DNA from 4 places in the Trichococcus sp. TS_SC_9 genome. Region 2 is predicted to be linked to each of the others. Evidence: predicted binding sites of a transcription regulator. Region 2 holds the regulator's gene; each other region holds the start of a gene.

Region 1 (3,175 bases), 350 kb from region 2:
GTATCATATTCCGCACCGATGATCAAAAACGGGCGCGATTTGAAGGCAATTTTGTCTGTTTCAAGGTCATGGTAGGCAAACCGGGTCTTCACGATGGCCCCAATATAGGCTTGCGTTTCGTTCATGGCTCCAGCACCTCCCCTTCGAATTCCTCCAATTCATCCAGATAAACATCGAACAACGTGTCATAGATCCTCACTTTTTTCGCATCCTCGCGGATATCTGCAAGTTCTAGCTTTTGGGGTTGGGCAGGATCTGCCGCTGGACCCGTTCTGCTGTTGCGCCAGGATGTTTCGCGGCGCGCCAAATCCGACAAATACCAGCCTTCGTACTGTCCGTAGGCAAAGACTACGCGGTCCAGGATGAATTGTTCGCGCTCCGTCAACTTTTTCATCTCCAATGGTTCGAAGGGATCGTAGCCTTCCTCGAAGAAGAAATGCAGTTCCGGGAGCACCGGTCCCTCTTTCCAGCCTTCAAAGCTTTCCTCGAATAGCGGCTCCCCTACCACAGCCAGACATTCCCGCTGCGCGAAATAAAGCAGCGCCTGCAGCTTCAGCTCATTGTCGCCGAACCGGGCTGCCGTATGATTTTCGTAGGAATAGACCAAATACTTCGCCAGCTGATTCAGTTTCGACATAACGACTTCCCCTTTCATGAATTCCCTTTTTGTTTCAGCACCTTTTTATTCATTTTTCAAAAAATTCTTGCCAGACTTCTGCCAAAAAGACGCCTACATCTGTCTGGACGGCCAATTGGAAGGTCAGCGACTGCGGTACGGGCGTCCGGTTCAGCAACACGGCGTAAGGGCCTTTGAAATTAATGGACGAAGCTCGCGGCCGGGTAGACGGCCAACGATGTGCCGATGACGACAAGCATGTCAGCGGCGCCGATCGCTGCAGCTGCGCGCTCCATCGCCTCCTCATTGAGCATTTCGCCGTAGAGTACGATATCGGGACGCACCATTCGGCCTTGGGGATCGCGCTGGATGCCTTGCGCGTCCATGCTGATTTCGGTGGCATCGGCGGGGTCGCCCGTGTCGAACGTCCGCCATCTTGACCCGTTGCCGTGCAGTTCGATGATTGCGCTGCTGCCGGCGGACTGGTGCAGATTGTCGATGTTCTGGGTGACGACGGTGACTTCTTTCCCTGTATCTTCGAGCGCCGCAAAGAAGCGGTGCGCGGCGTTCGGTAGCGCCTGCGAAAAATCGAAATGCGCCGCATAATTGCGGAAGAAAAGCTCGGGGTACGTCTCCAGGAAACCGATGCTGAGCGTTTCTTCGCCAGTGAAATGGCGGCCGCTCAGCCTATCGAACAGCCCGCCCGCCGAACGGAAATCCGGGATGCCGCTCTCTGTGCTGATGCCCGCCCCCGTGAACGCGACGATGCGTTGCGATTGGCGGATCATCTCCGCGAAGTGTTCTTTATCATTATTCATGCTCGAGCTCCTTTCTTTTGTTGTTCTTACTGCTTTTATTATAGCTTTCGGAAGGGTTGACTGGGTACTATTTCGCATTATGGGCGGGGTGGATTTGTTAGGGTGTTCGGATTCGGATAATTGCTTGCCCTCTTGGCTGTAAGGCATTCGTTTTGTCCGGAACAGTCGACATGCACGCCCTATCTCGGCTGTTCGGCATTCATTCTCTCCGGAACAGTCGACATGCATGCCCTATCTCGGCTGTTCGGCATTCATTCTCTCCGCATCAGCCGACGACTCTATCCCGATACACAACGTCCTCTTCTTATTGGCCTATATATATTTATAAACGTATCCCCTTCCATCCAAACAACGTTTTCATCCATTTGCATGCTCCCCCCCCTGACTGTTCCCCTTGATTTATCTGGTGAACAGAATTAATATATATAGTATGAGAAACAATCAGATAGCACAACATCTAGTGTTTTCACCATAGATAAGGGAGTGATTATTGTGGATGCAACAAAGACCACATTTAAAGCAGGGTTCGAAAAATTGAACAAGGACATCGAGCGGTTCCCGCATGTGTTTCCGATTACGGAGGATATGCACGTGACTTATGAGGGCGTGTCACGCCTCGTCATGTTGGATCGCTATTCCTACAAGGATTCCACCAAGGAGACCCTGTCCGAAGGCGATATCGTGATTCTGACTGTCAAGGAGGACCCGAAATATCCGGCCCGCGGAACAGGAACCGTTCTTTCTGTAAACCACAAGGAACAGACTGTCCGCATCAAAGTGTCTGAGGAATACCAGCACAACATCGATGACTTCGAAGTCGAGGAAGGTGGTATCGTGACGCGCCGGATCCTGACGTTGGACAAACCGCTTGAGCTTTTCTACGAACAGATCGCGATGCGCAACGCGCACGGTCTGGCCGAGGTCGAAATCACGCCGGAACTGCGCCATGAAGCATTCTTGAAGTTTTACGAAGAACAGAAAGCCTTGAACTTCATCCCGGCCGGGCGCGTGCTCTACGGCGCCGGCTCCGGTACCGATGTGACCTATTTCAACTGTTACGTCATGCCTTTCGTGCCCGACTCGCGCGGCGGCATTTCCGATCACCGCAAAAAAGTCATGGAAATCATGAGCCGAGGCGGCGGCGTCGGTTCGAACGGTTCGACGTTGCGTCCCCGCCACACGTTGGTGAAAGGCGTCAATGGCCGCTCTTCCGGTTCCGTTTCCTGGATGGACGACATCGCCAAATTGACGCATCTGGTCGAACAAGGCGGTTCCCGCCGTGGCGCCCAGATGATCATGCTGGCCGATTGGCATCCGGACATCTTCGAATTCATCATTTCAAAGATGCAGAATCCGCGCATCCTTCGCTACATCATCGAGAATTTTGAGGATGAACAGATCCGCATGTTGGCGAAGGAAAAATTGCATTTTACGCCATTTTCGTCCAAGGACATCAACATGTATACCGGCATCGTCAACTACAAACACATTCCCGGGCATGGCGGTTTTGACGCCTCGGTCGTCCATGAAGCCGAGAAGAAATTGCGCGATGGAGGCACCTACACCGTCAACAATCCCGAATTTCTGACCGGCGCCAATATTTCCGTCTGCATCACGGACGACTTCATGGATGCCGTGATGAGGAATGAGGAGTATGCGCTACGTTTCCCGGATGTGGAGCACTACAACGAAGCAGAGATGGCGCACTACGATGCCGAATGGACCAACTGCGGCGATGTCC
Region 2 (3,175 bases):
TCGCCGGCGAATTGCTTCGCCTTCGCCAACGCTTTTTCGGGCGAATCGACACCGTCCTGCAGCCAATCGTTTGCGATGGCTTCCACATAGGCCTTGGAAAGATGCGGATTGTTGAGGATGACCAACACATAGTGCGTCAATACATTGAGCACACTCGGTTTGAAATCAGCCTTTTCCATCAGCGTACGCAGCAGTTGCGTCTCCGAAGCGGTCACGATGCCGCCTTTCTGCTTTTTGATGCTCGTCAAAAATTGATGCGGCGTCAATTGTTCGCACGCCTTGATGAACGAAATCTCTTCACTGGAAAAGCGTGCCTGAATCAATTTTTGTTCCCGGCCTTTTTCAGTATCTTTAGCCAATTGGATGCTCTGGGTGACTTTATCCTTAACTTCCAAACGGGTGCTGTGTCTCTGCTCATAGGCATCGGATACAATTTTTTTGAGCGCTTCTCCGTCTACTTTGCCCGATTCGATATCGGCGGCCTCCAGAATGAATTGAGCCATCTGCAGTTCGTCGCAACCATACAGCGTGTAGAGGATAGTGATTGTGTGCTCCAATTCCTTTGTGATGGAATCACGCTTGACGAATTGTTTGTTCAACAGCTGCCGGAAAAATGCGAAGTCAAACCCCTCATTCTCGATCACGGGCAGGCTTCCCGCGTTATCGCCCAACAACGAGTTGTCGTTCTGCCTCATCCGCGCTTGCTCCGTAAAGGCGCTTTCCGAGAAAGAAAAAACATCCAAAAAGGACTTGGTGATATTTTCCGCATTTTTTACGTCGCGGACTTGTCGGCTGAACCGTTGCTGCAAGTCGCGGTATTTCCGTTCGCCGACTTTTTCATACAACAGCAACCCCATCAGGTCATCACTGAAAAAAGCATGACTGGACAGCGGTTGCTGCAATTCGTATAGGTACTGCTTCTCTGGCTCATTTACGAGAAATGTCTTCAGTAAACCGATCCCTTCCAATTTCACCCGTGCTTGATAGAACTCCTGGATCCCGCTATTCGATAAAGCCAATAATTCGGTGTGAAGCAGATCTTTGCTCCAATAGCTCTCTTGCGGAATCTCCGCAAGCAGCGTCAAATAAAGACTGAATGCTTGTGGACCGATGATGGGCTGATACAATTGCGTCAGGATTTTGCGGTCCACATCGGAAATCAAGCTTGTCTGGCTTGCTCTGAAAGGATCCTTAGGGCTTATGTTTTGCCATGGATAGCTCATTATTCATTGTCTTCCTTTCCGGGGGCTGCCTCATGGGGAGGAGCATCGGATGGTTGGATGTCTGAAGATTCAGCAGCCGTTTGTTGGGCTTTTTTCTTCTCCATGTTCTTCAATTCATCAAGGAAGGTTTTCCGGTCCGAAAATTGGCGGTAAACACTTGCGAAACGGATGTAGGCGACGTCGTCTATTTTGGATAGCTTATCCATGACGAACTCTCCGATGACGATGCTGGATACTTCATTTTCTCCAAGCGCTCGGATTTCGGCTTCCACCTCATTGACGACAGTCTCCAGTTGTTCGAGGGCGATCGGCCGTTTTTCGCAGGAGCGGATCAATCCCCGCAACAACTTTTCACGGCTGAATTCTTCGCGTGCGCCATTTTTTTTGATGACAAGCAATGGCGTTTGCTCGATCCTTTCGAATGTAGTGAAACGGAAATGGCATTGTTCGCATTCGCGACGGCGGCGGATGGCTTTCCCGTCATCAGCCGGACGACTATCGACAACACGCGATCCGTGATAGTGACATTTTGGGCATTGCATCGGCTTTCCCCCTTTTCTTTCCTTTATTATCACTTCATTATAACATACTTGGGGCTCAAAAACCTTGAAAAGATGGTCTTTCCGGCGCCAACGCACTAGACTGAAAGACGGCCGTGCAGCCATTCGTTGACTTGTTTTTCGGTTTCTTCGATTGTCCCGGAATTGTCGATGACAAAGTCCGCCAGCTCTTTTTTCTTTTCGATCGAAAGCTGGCTTTGCATCCTCCGGGCGGCTTCCTCCGCATCCAAATGGTTGCGGCTCATTAGCCGTTGAAATTGCAGCGCTTCCGGAACGTAGACGACCATCACGGCATCGCAGCTGTCCTCATACCCGCCTTCGTACAGCAACGGGATATCCAGCACGATCAAATTGTGCCCTTCCGAAATATAACGCTCTTTTTCTGCCTGTATCCAATCATTGATGCGCTCCTTCAGTAACGCATCCAGTTCTTTACGCTTCTCCCTGTCCGAAAAGATCAGCGCTCCCAAGCGCTTGCGATCCAGTGTGCCATCCGGCAGCAGATAGGCTTCACCGAAATGTTCGATGATGTCCGCTAATCCCGGTGCACCCGGAAGAACGACAGCCCTTGCTCCCAAGTCCGCATCGACAACCGGTATGCCCGCAGACAAAAACAGCTTCGCTACAGTCGATTTCCCTGTAGCGATGCTTCCTGTAAGACCCAGTATATAACTCATGTTCTTCTACCTCGCCCCTTTGTACACAATGTCAGTGATGCCTGCTGTCTTCGAACGCGTCTTTGGCAGTTGTTGACAATGCGGGCAATAATGCGTTCCTCGCTGTGCTACCCTTATCTTTTCGATTGGATGGCCGCAGTTCGGACAAGGCTGTCCGGTCTGACCGTAAACGGCAAGAGAGACTTGGAATTTCCCGGCTTCCCCCAACGTGTTTTTGTAGGTCCGGATTGTCGACCCTCCGGCTTCCACTGATCTGCTGATCACATCAATGATGGCTTCGTGCAATCTTTTGGCTGCTGCCGGTCCGATTGTGTCGGCAGATTGCATAGGATGGATCCGGGCTTGGAAAAGTGACTCATCCGCATATATATTTCCGACGCCGGCAACAATGTTCTGGTCGAGGATGACCGCTTTGATTGCCCGATGCGACTTGGCAAGATCTTTTTTAAATTTACTCAATTTGAAGAAATCCGCGGTTGGTTCCGGCCCCATTTTTTTGAAAGGTTCATATTCATCCCGCTTTTCGATCGGCAACAACGTGAATTTACCGAACTTGCGCACATCAAGGTACCGCAATTGGCGTCCATCGGCGAGATAAAAAATGACGTGGGTATGCTTCTTGATCGGTTCACCGGATGCGCTGACCTCATACTTCCCCTCCATCCGCAGATGGGAAATCATCGCCCAGTGGTCCAATAAGAAGATCAGGTACTTG
Region 3 (3,175 bases), 1.1 Mb from region 2:
CCGCCCCAGATCCAGTGACCCGAGATCGGATAGATAATTAAGGAGATGATGAAAGAATACACGAGATAAGAGCTGAATTTTGTTCGTTCCGCAACAGAGCCGGATACGATAGTGGCAGCAGTTGCCGCAAAAACATTCTGGAACATGAAATGAACGGAGCCGGGAATGGTGGAATCAAGTCCATCCATGAATAGGCCAGGGGTTCCGATGATTCCGGCGATATCATCCCCGAACATGATGCTGTATCCGATGAGGAAGAATCCCAACGATCCGAGCACAAAGTCCATAAGATTTTTCATGATGATGTTCGCTGCGTTCTTGGCGCGAGTGAATCCCGTCTCAACCATCGCGAAACCGGCTTGCATAAAGAATACCAATACCGTTCCCACTAAGGTCCATAATGTGTCTACTGATGAAAACATAATAATTCCTCCTCCTGTTTTAGCATAGTCCTAGTGTATAGAAATAATTTTATTGATGCTATATCCTGCTTACGCTCCATGTCAGAATATATGACAAAGTTGTTAAATTAGCGTTTGCAAGCGTTTGAATGTTAATTTGATGAGAATTTTAATCTGCATTCTCATCAAATTGCAGGAATGTTGGATGCAGTAGTGTTTTTTTGGTCAATATGATTAAAAAAAATCTGACATGGGAGAGTAGGGAATATGACGGATGTCAGAATCACTGACAAGAACGGAGTCACATCAGCAGGGATATTCGGCGCAAAGTAAGATTTGACAGCAAAAAGCCGTAAGGGCACATGATCCACATGTGGCCCTTACGGCTTTTTGTATTTTTTGGTATCTTCTAAAAGTTGATAATCCAGTCCATTTCCGATAATTCAATCAATGGTAGCTCGATCGCTTCCTCTTTTAATGCCTTCTCGAACCCTTCTATGGAAAAAGGGCCTTTTACAGATTCAATTCTTCTATCAATAATAAAATATTCGAATGCTTCATTATGTTCTTTTTCAAGAATGATAAATTCATCGGTCCAATTCAATCGTGTAATATAGCCCTGGATGCTTCCAGTCGGGTAGCGATAAGATGAAGGCAGATGGAAAAGGTTTTGCCAAGAAGCGCACTGTCTCAAAAATAGGCCTTCTCCGACCGGTATTCTAAATTTAGCAATTTTGGATATTTCAGGCAACATTCTATTTTTCCACACTAGCATTTCCCCCCTTTTATCTGCTCATTCTTTTGACATCCCTGCGGCACAAAAACCGGATAATGGATCCGAAAAAAAGAATGAATCGCTTACATTTCTGACAAGTCATAGTATAACTGCTTTTTTTTCCAAAGTACAGTAGATTCTATTGATTTTATGTACTTTATATGTTTTTTAACACTTTTTTTAATATTAGAGGCATTGTTCGGGAATCGAAACAGATAAGTTGAGTTTATTTGACTATTGTTTCTGTTCAGCCTATGTATGTGAGAGTCTGATAAGGAAATAGCAAACAATTCATTTTAAGGGCATTTTCTTATTGACCAACAGGCGGAAATGTGTCTGCCTACTCTAGATGGAATTTGCTTTTAAACACTATATATTGTGGTGGAAATTTGAGTGTGGATGATATATAGTATATATAGCGAATCAAAACAGAGACTACTTTAAGTGGAGGCATCCAACTTGAGAAGCGCGCCCCGCAAGGAAAGCTTGCTCATTTTGTAACGACCTCTTACTTTTTATTAGCTTTTTTTGCATGTTCGGTTAATTTTTAACTAAGGAGTGGGAAAAAATATGGCTTCATTACCAACGGATTTCTTAAATGAAAGCACGAATCTTCAAGTCGATGACGCAGCGGTGAATATCCAAGTGCTGAAGGCGGATGGACGGGTTGTTCCTTTTCATGCCAAGAAAATATACAAAGCGATCAAGAAAGCGGAGCGTTTCTTGTCTGAACAGAATGAAGCGGCTACAGATTACGATGTGGATGCTGTCGTGGCATTGGTCGTAGACAAACTGGTCGCGTCAGAAACTGAAAGTGTTTCGACCGATGATATCCATGATCAAGTTGAAGCGGCGCTTGCCGAAATGGGAAATCTGCCATTAGCGGAAGCCTACAATACCTACAAATTGACGAAAAAAGTCAAAAAGCTGCAACAACAAGACATCGAGTTGCGCATTCAGAGCCTGATGAATGCCGATCAGAGCATCGTCAACGAGAATGCCAACAAGGATAGCCGTGTCTTCAATACGATCCGTGACTTGACGGCTGGAGTGGCCGCGAAAGCAATCGGCTTGAGAATGTTGCCGAAACACGTTTCCAACGCCCACATGAAAGGCGATATCCATTATCATGACCTGGATTACCAACCGTATTCGCCGATGACGAACTGTGTCCTGATCGATTTCCAGAATATGCTCCGTGAAGGTTTCAAAATCGGCAATGCTGAAGTGGATAGCCCGCGTTCCGTCAACACGGCGACTGCCCAAATGGCCCAGATTTTTGCGAATGTTGCTTCCAGCCAATACGGCGGCTGCAGCGCGGACCGGGTCGATGAAGTGTTGGCACCTTATGCGCGCCTGAACTATGAAAAGCATCTGGCGACGGCTAAGGATTGGGTAGAAGGCGAAGCGAAACAAATCGCTTATGCCGAAGAAAAAACCCGCAAAGACATCTATGATGCTATGCAAAGCTTGGAGTACGAAATCAACACTCTCTACACTTCAAACGGACAAACACCATTCACCACACTCGGATTCGGGTTGGGGACGGATTGGTTTGCGCGTGAAATCCAAAAAGCCGTCCTGCAAGTGCGCATCAAAGGATTGGGCAAGGAAAGACGGACAGCAATCTTCCCGAAACTGATCTTCGCTTTGAAAAAAGGCACGAACTTGGAGACGCAGGATCCCAACTACGACATCAAGCAACTGGCCATCACTTGCGCCACGAAACGGATGTATCCGGATGTGCTGATGTACGATAAGATTGTTGAATTGACAGGCAGTTTCAAGACGCCGATGGGTTGCCGTTCCTTCCTGCAGGGATGGAAAGACGAAAACGGAAATGAAGTCAATTCCGGCCGGATGAATCTTGGAGTCGTGACGTTGAACATCCCGAGAATCGCCTTGGAGTCGGAAGGGAACCCGGAAGCATTCTGGAACATCTTCGAAGAACGTCTGGCCATCTGTAAGGATGCCCTCGTCTACCGTGTCGAGCGCACCA
Region 4 (3,175 bases), 1.2 Mb from region 2:
TCCCTACCTGGTCGGCTCTGAATGGTAACGTTGTTGTCTTTTGTGCTGTTGTCATGTTATTTTCCTTCTTTCAATTTTTATTTTTTTGTCAAACGATATTGTACAGTAAAAAAATACGCCCCCGCACATTGCTGTGCAAGGACGTATGATTGCTCATCGTGATACCACCTTGGTTCAGGGTATGCTCACGCATGCCCCCTCAGTCAGTACGCAAGACGACTGTTCTGTCTTGTTATACTGCGGCATTGTAACGTATGCGGACGTGGCTTGCTGAGGCCCTAAGGCGTTCGCAAACCAATCACTCTAAGACCATTTTCTGGATGACTTTCCTGTCCTCTTCTCAGCTGCCGAGGTTCTCTGTGCATTTCCGTTATCCGTACTCTTCTTTTCACCGTGAGGTTGTTTGAATTTATACACATAATAACAATACGATTAGTAAGTGTCAATTTTTTTCTCACGAAAAATTCATTTTTTTGCAATTATTTCCGCTGCGTACTCTTCGTAGAATATTTTTTTCGTCTGGATGAAGCGTCTGAAGTCGTTCAGCAACTGGAACAGGATGGCACGGTTTTCGAACTCCTCACGGGTGGCGGGCAACTCGCTTTCGCGGAATGATTGCAGCAAGGAATCGATGTCCTCCATCAGATAAATCCCGGTGTTCTGTTCGTGCAGCTGGGCTGCAGTCAGGAAGAACAGGCCAGCCAAAATCTTGTTTTCGCTTGTCGGCAGCGCGCACAAGCCGAGGTTGGTGGCCATATATTTCAGGATGGTGACCTGCTCACTGCGCATATCGAAGTAGCGGATATTATAGGTCGATTGGTCCAGCAACTGATTGTCGAATTCGGCATATACGACTTGCCTGTATTTTTCCAACTGATCATCCAATTCGTCCAATAACTTGCTTTGGTTGCGGTCATCCCCCTCGCGAAGGGCGACGCTGAAACTATGCAACACTTCCTTCATTTGCGTCTCCACTTGTTCCCGAAGCAAAATGATCTGGCTCGCTTGGGAGGGCATGTACAGATTGAACAAAATAGCCACGCCGGCGCCGATCATCATCAGGGCGAGTTCGTTCAGAAGCCAAGGAAAGCTTGTCTGCTTTTCCAGCAACAGATGCGTCACTAGCACCGAACAAGGCGCGATGCCGGATTGAAGATTGAAGCGGTAGGCCAAAGGTACGTAAAACAGCAAATAGACGCCGAATACGACGATGTGAAAGCCGAAGAGGCGGAACAGGATCGTGGCGATCGTCAATGCCAGCACCGTGGAGGCAATCCGCTGCAGGGCAGTCATAACGGAGTTTTTTTTGGTGTCCAGCACACTGAGGATCGCGATGACCCCGGCTGCAACGGAATAATTCAACTGGAAAAATTGCGCAATCAGAATGGCGATGACTGTCGCAAAAGCGATTTTGATGGTGCGATGGTTCAAACTCATGGGCGACACTCCTTTCTTCTAGGATAGTGGATTTTGATGCTTTTGACCAGTGTTTTCGGAAGCAGGGAAATCGGGGCTTAATTTACGCCAAAAAAGGATTTTCTAATCAAAAAAACACTATATCTCGTTTTGCAGGCATGGTATGATACTGAATGTTGTTCCGCGAACTAGCGGACCGGAAGTTGAAAAAAATACGGAAATAATCAGATAACACCAAAGGAAGGGATATGATTGAGCGTGCTGGTAATGGCAGGAATGATAGGTGCTGGAAAGTCGACCTACACTGAAATGATTTCAAGAAGATTGGGGACGGAGGCCTTTTTCGAAAGCGTCGATTACAATCCAATCCTGGACAAATTTTATGATAACCCACAAAAATGGGCCTTCAGTCTTCAAATATATTTCTTGAATACGCGTTTCCGCAGCATCAAGGCTGCTTTGACCGATGACAATAATGTCTTGGATCGTTCCATTTATGAGGACGCTCTGTTTACGCGGGTCAACCATCTGCAAGGCAACATCTCCCAAGAAGAGATGGATATCTACAATGACCTGTTGGCCAACATGATGGAAGAACTGGAAGGAATGCCCAAAAAAGCGCCGGATTTGCTGATCTATCTGGATGGTTCATTCGATACGATTTTGGATCACATCCGCAAGCGCGGCCGTGAATTTGAGCAGATTGAGGACGATGCCGAATTATTGGCCTACTATGAATTGCTTTTCAAAAATTATAAGCAATGGTATCAGGAGTACGGTCAAAGTCCAAAAATCAAAATCAACATCGATACGTACGACATCGTCAATAACAGCTGTGACGAAGAGCAGGTCATGGCCATCATCGAAAAAGCGCTCTTGGAAGTCCGCGGCGAAGAGGCCGAATTGACTTTAGCAGGAAGCAATATCGTATAAGTGACAGATCGTTCAGATTGTCATCAAACAGCAGCAGTGCCGATCGGTGCAGCTGCTGTTTTTTTGGCGAGAAGGCATAAATTTTTCGCGACGGACTGAAGTATATTCTTGGTTTATATACTATAATTAAGAAATGGATTTAAACGACAGTTGAAGAGGATGGAACCAGACGATGGCGGCGGATAGGGCAGAACAAGCAGTGAATGTGGAGCAATGGCAAGCAATCAACGAACGGGATCCGCGTTTTGATGGAGAATTCTTTTACGCGGACAGGAATACGCAATTGTACTGCAAGCCGTCCTGTCCTTCCCGGCTTCCGAAATTCAACCATGTCTGTATCTTTTCCTCGGCTGAGGCTGCAGAGGCGCATGGCTATAGACCTTGCCGCAGATGCAAACCGAACGGCCTGGCCGTTACGGATCTGGAATGGGCTGGTCAGGCCGAACGCTTTATCCACAGCCATTATCCAAATCCCTTGAGCGTGAATCGTATTGCCGAAGCCTGTCATGGACCCTCGTCGGAACTGCAGCAGATCTTCATCCGAATCTATGGCGTTTCGTTGATGGATTATTTGGATCGTGTCCGGATGGATCAAGCGCGCTATTTGCTGATTCATTCGGGACGCTTCATCAAGCAGATAGCGGAACTGGTCGGGATGTCCTCAGCGGCGGAATTTTCCCGCAAATTCAAGGAAAAGGAAGGCATGGCGCCGACCTTATACCGCCGGCGCGTGCGCAAGCGCGAAAGAGAGCAACGGTCCTGACGACCTACTGTAGTACAAACAAATAAATTGAGAGCAAAACAGCATGCCAACCGATTGGCGGTA

What was found. The regulator NrdR, encoded in region 2, represses ribonucleotide reductase genes. The targets are predictions, from matches to a motif close to ACACNATATATNGTGT.
Region 1: AC0J5I_RS01240 (vitamin B12-dependent ribonucleotide reductase) is a predicted target of NrdR. The motif match lies at 1,883-1,898, and genes of this name have one in related genera.
Region 3: nrdD (anaerobic ribonucleoside-triphosphate reductase) is a predicted target of NrdR. The motif match lies at 1,543-1,558, and genes of this name have one in related genera.
Region 4: AC0J5I_RS08675 (deoxynucleoside kinase) is a predicted target of NrdR. The motif match lies at 1,552-1,567, and genes of this name have one in related genera.

The regions. Positions count from the first base shown of each region.
Region 1 covers NZ_CM149591.1:283,511-286,685, forward strand. Annotated here, with positions in the region: gene AC0J5I_RS01225 (hypothetical protein) at 1-125, opposite strand, end outside; gene AC0J5I_RS01230 (Panacea domain-containing protein) at 122-637, opposite strand; gene AC0J5I_RS01235 (SIR2 family NAD-dependent protein deacylase) at 817-1,434, opposite strand; gene AC0J5I_RS01240 (vitamin B12-dependent ribonucleotide reductase) at 1,924-3,175, shown strand, end outside.
Region 2 covers NZ_CM149591.1:3,030,415-3,033,589, forward strand. Annotated here, with positions in the region: gene AC0J5I_RS14670 (replication initiation and membrane attachment family protein) at 1-1,223, opposite strand, end outside; gene nrdR (transcriptional regulator NrdR) at 1,223-1,765, opposite strand; gene coaE (dephospho-CoA kinase) at 1,861-2,460, opposite strand; gene mutM (DNA-formamidopyrimidine glycosylase) at 2,467-3,175, opposite strand, start outside.
Region 3 covers NZ_CM149591.1:1,014,664-1,017,838, forward strand. Annotated here, with positions in the region: gene AC0J5I_RS04660 (ammonium transporter) at 1-422, opposite strand, end outside; gene AC0J5I_RS04665 (hypothetical protein) at 811-1,170, opposite strand; gene nrdD (anaerobic ribonucleoside-triphosphate reductase) at 1,747-3,175, shown strand, end outside.
Region 4 covers NZ_CM149591.1:1,785,371-1,788,545, forward strand. Annotated here, with positions in the region: gene AC0J5I_RS08665 (5-methyltetrahydropteroyltriglutamate--homocysteine S-methyltransferase) at 1-55, opposite strand, end outside; gene AC0J5I_RS08670 (aromatic acid exporter family protein) at 466-1,437, opposite strand; gene AC0J5I_RS08675 (deoxynucleoside kinase) at 1,675-2,349, shown strand; gene AC0J5I_RS08680 (Ada metal-binding domain-containing protein) at 2,522-3,112, shown strand.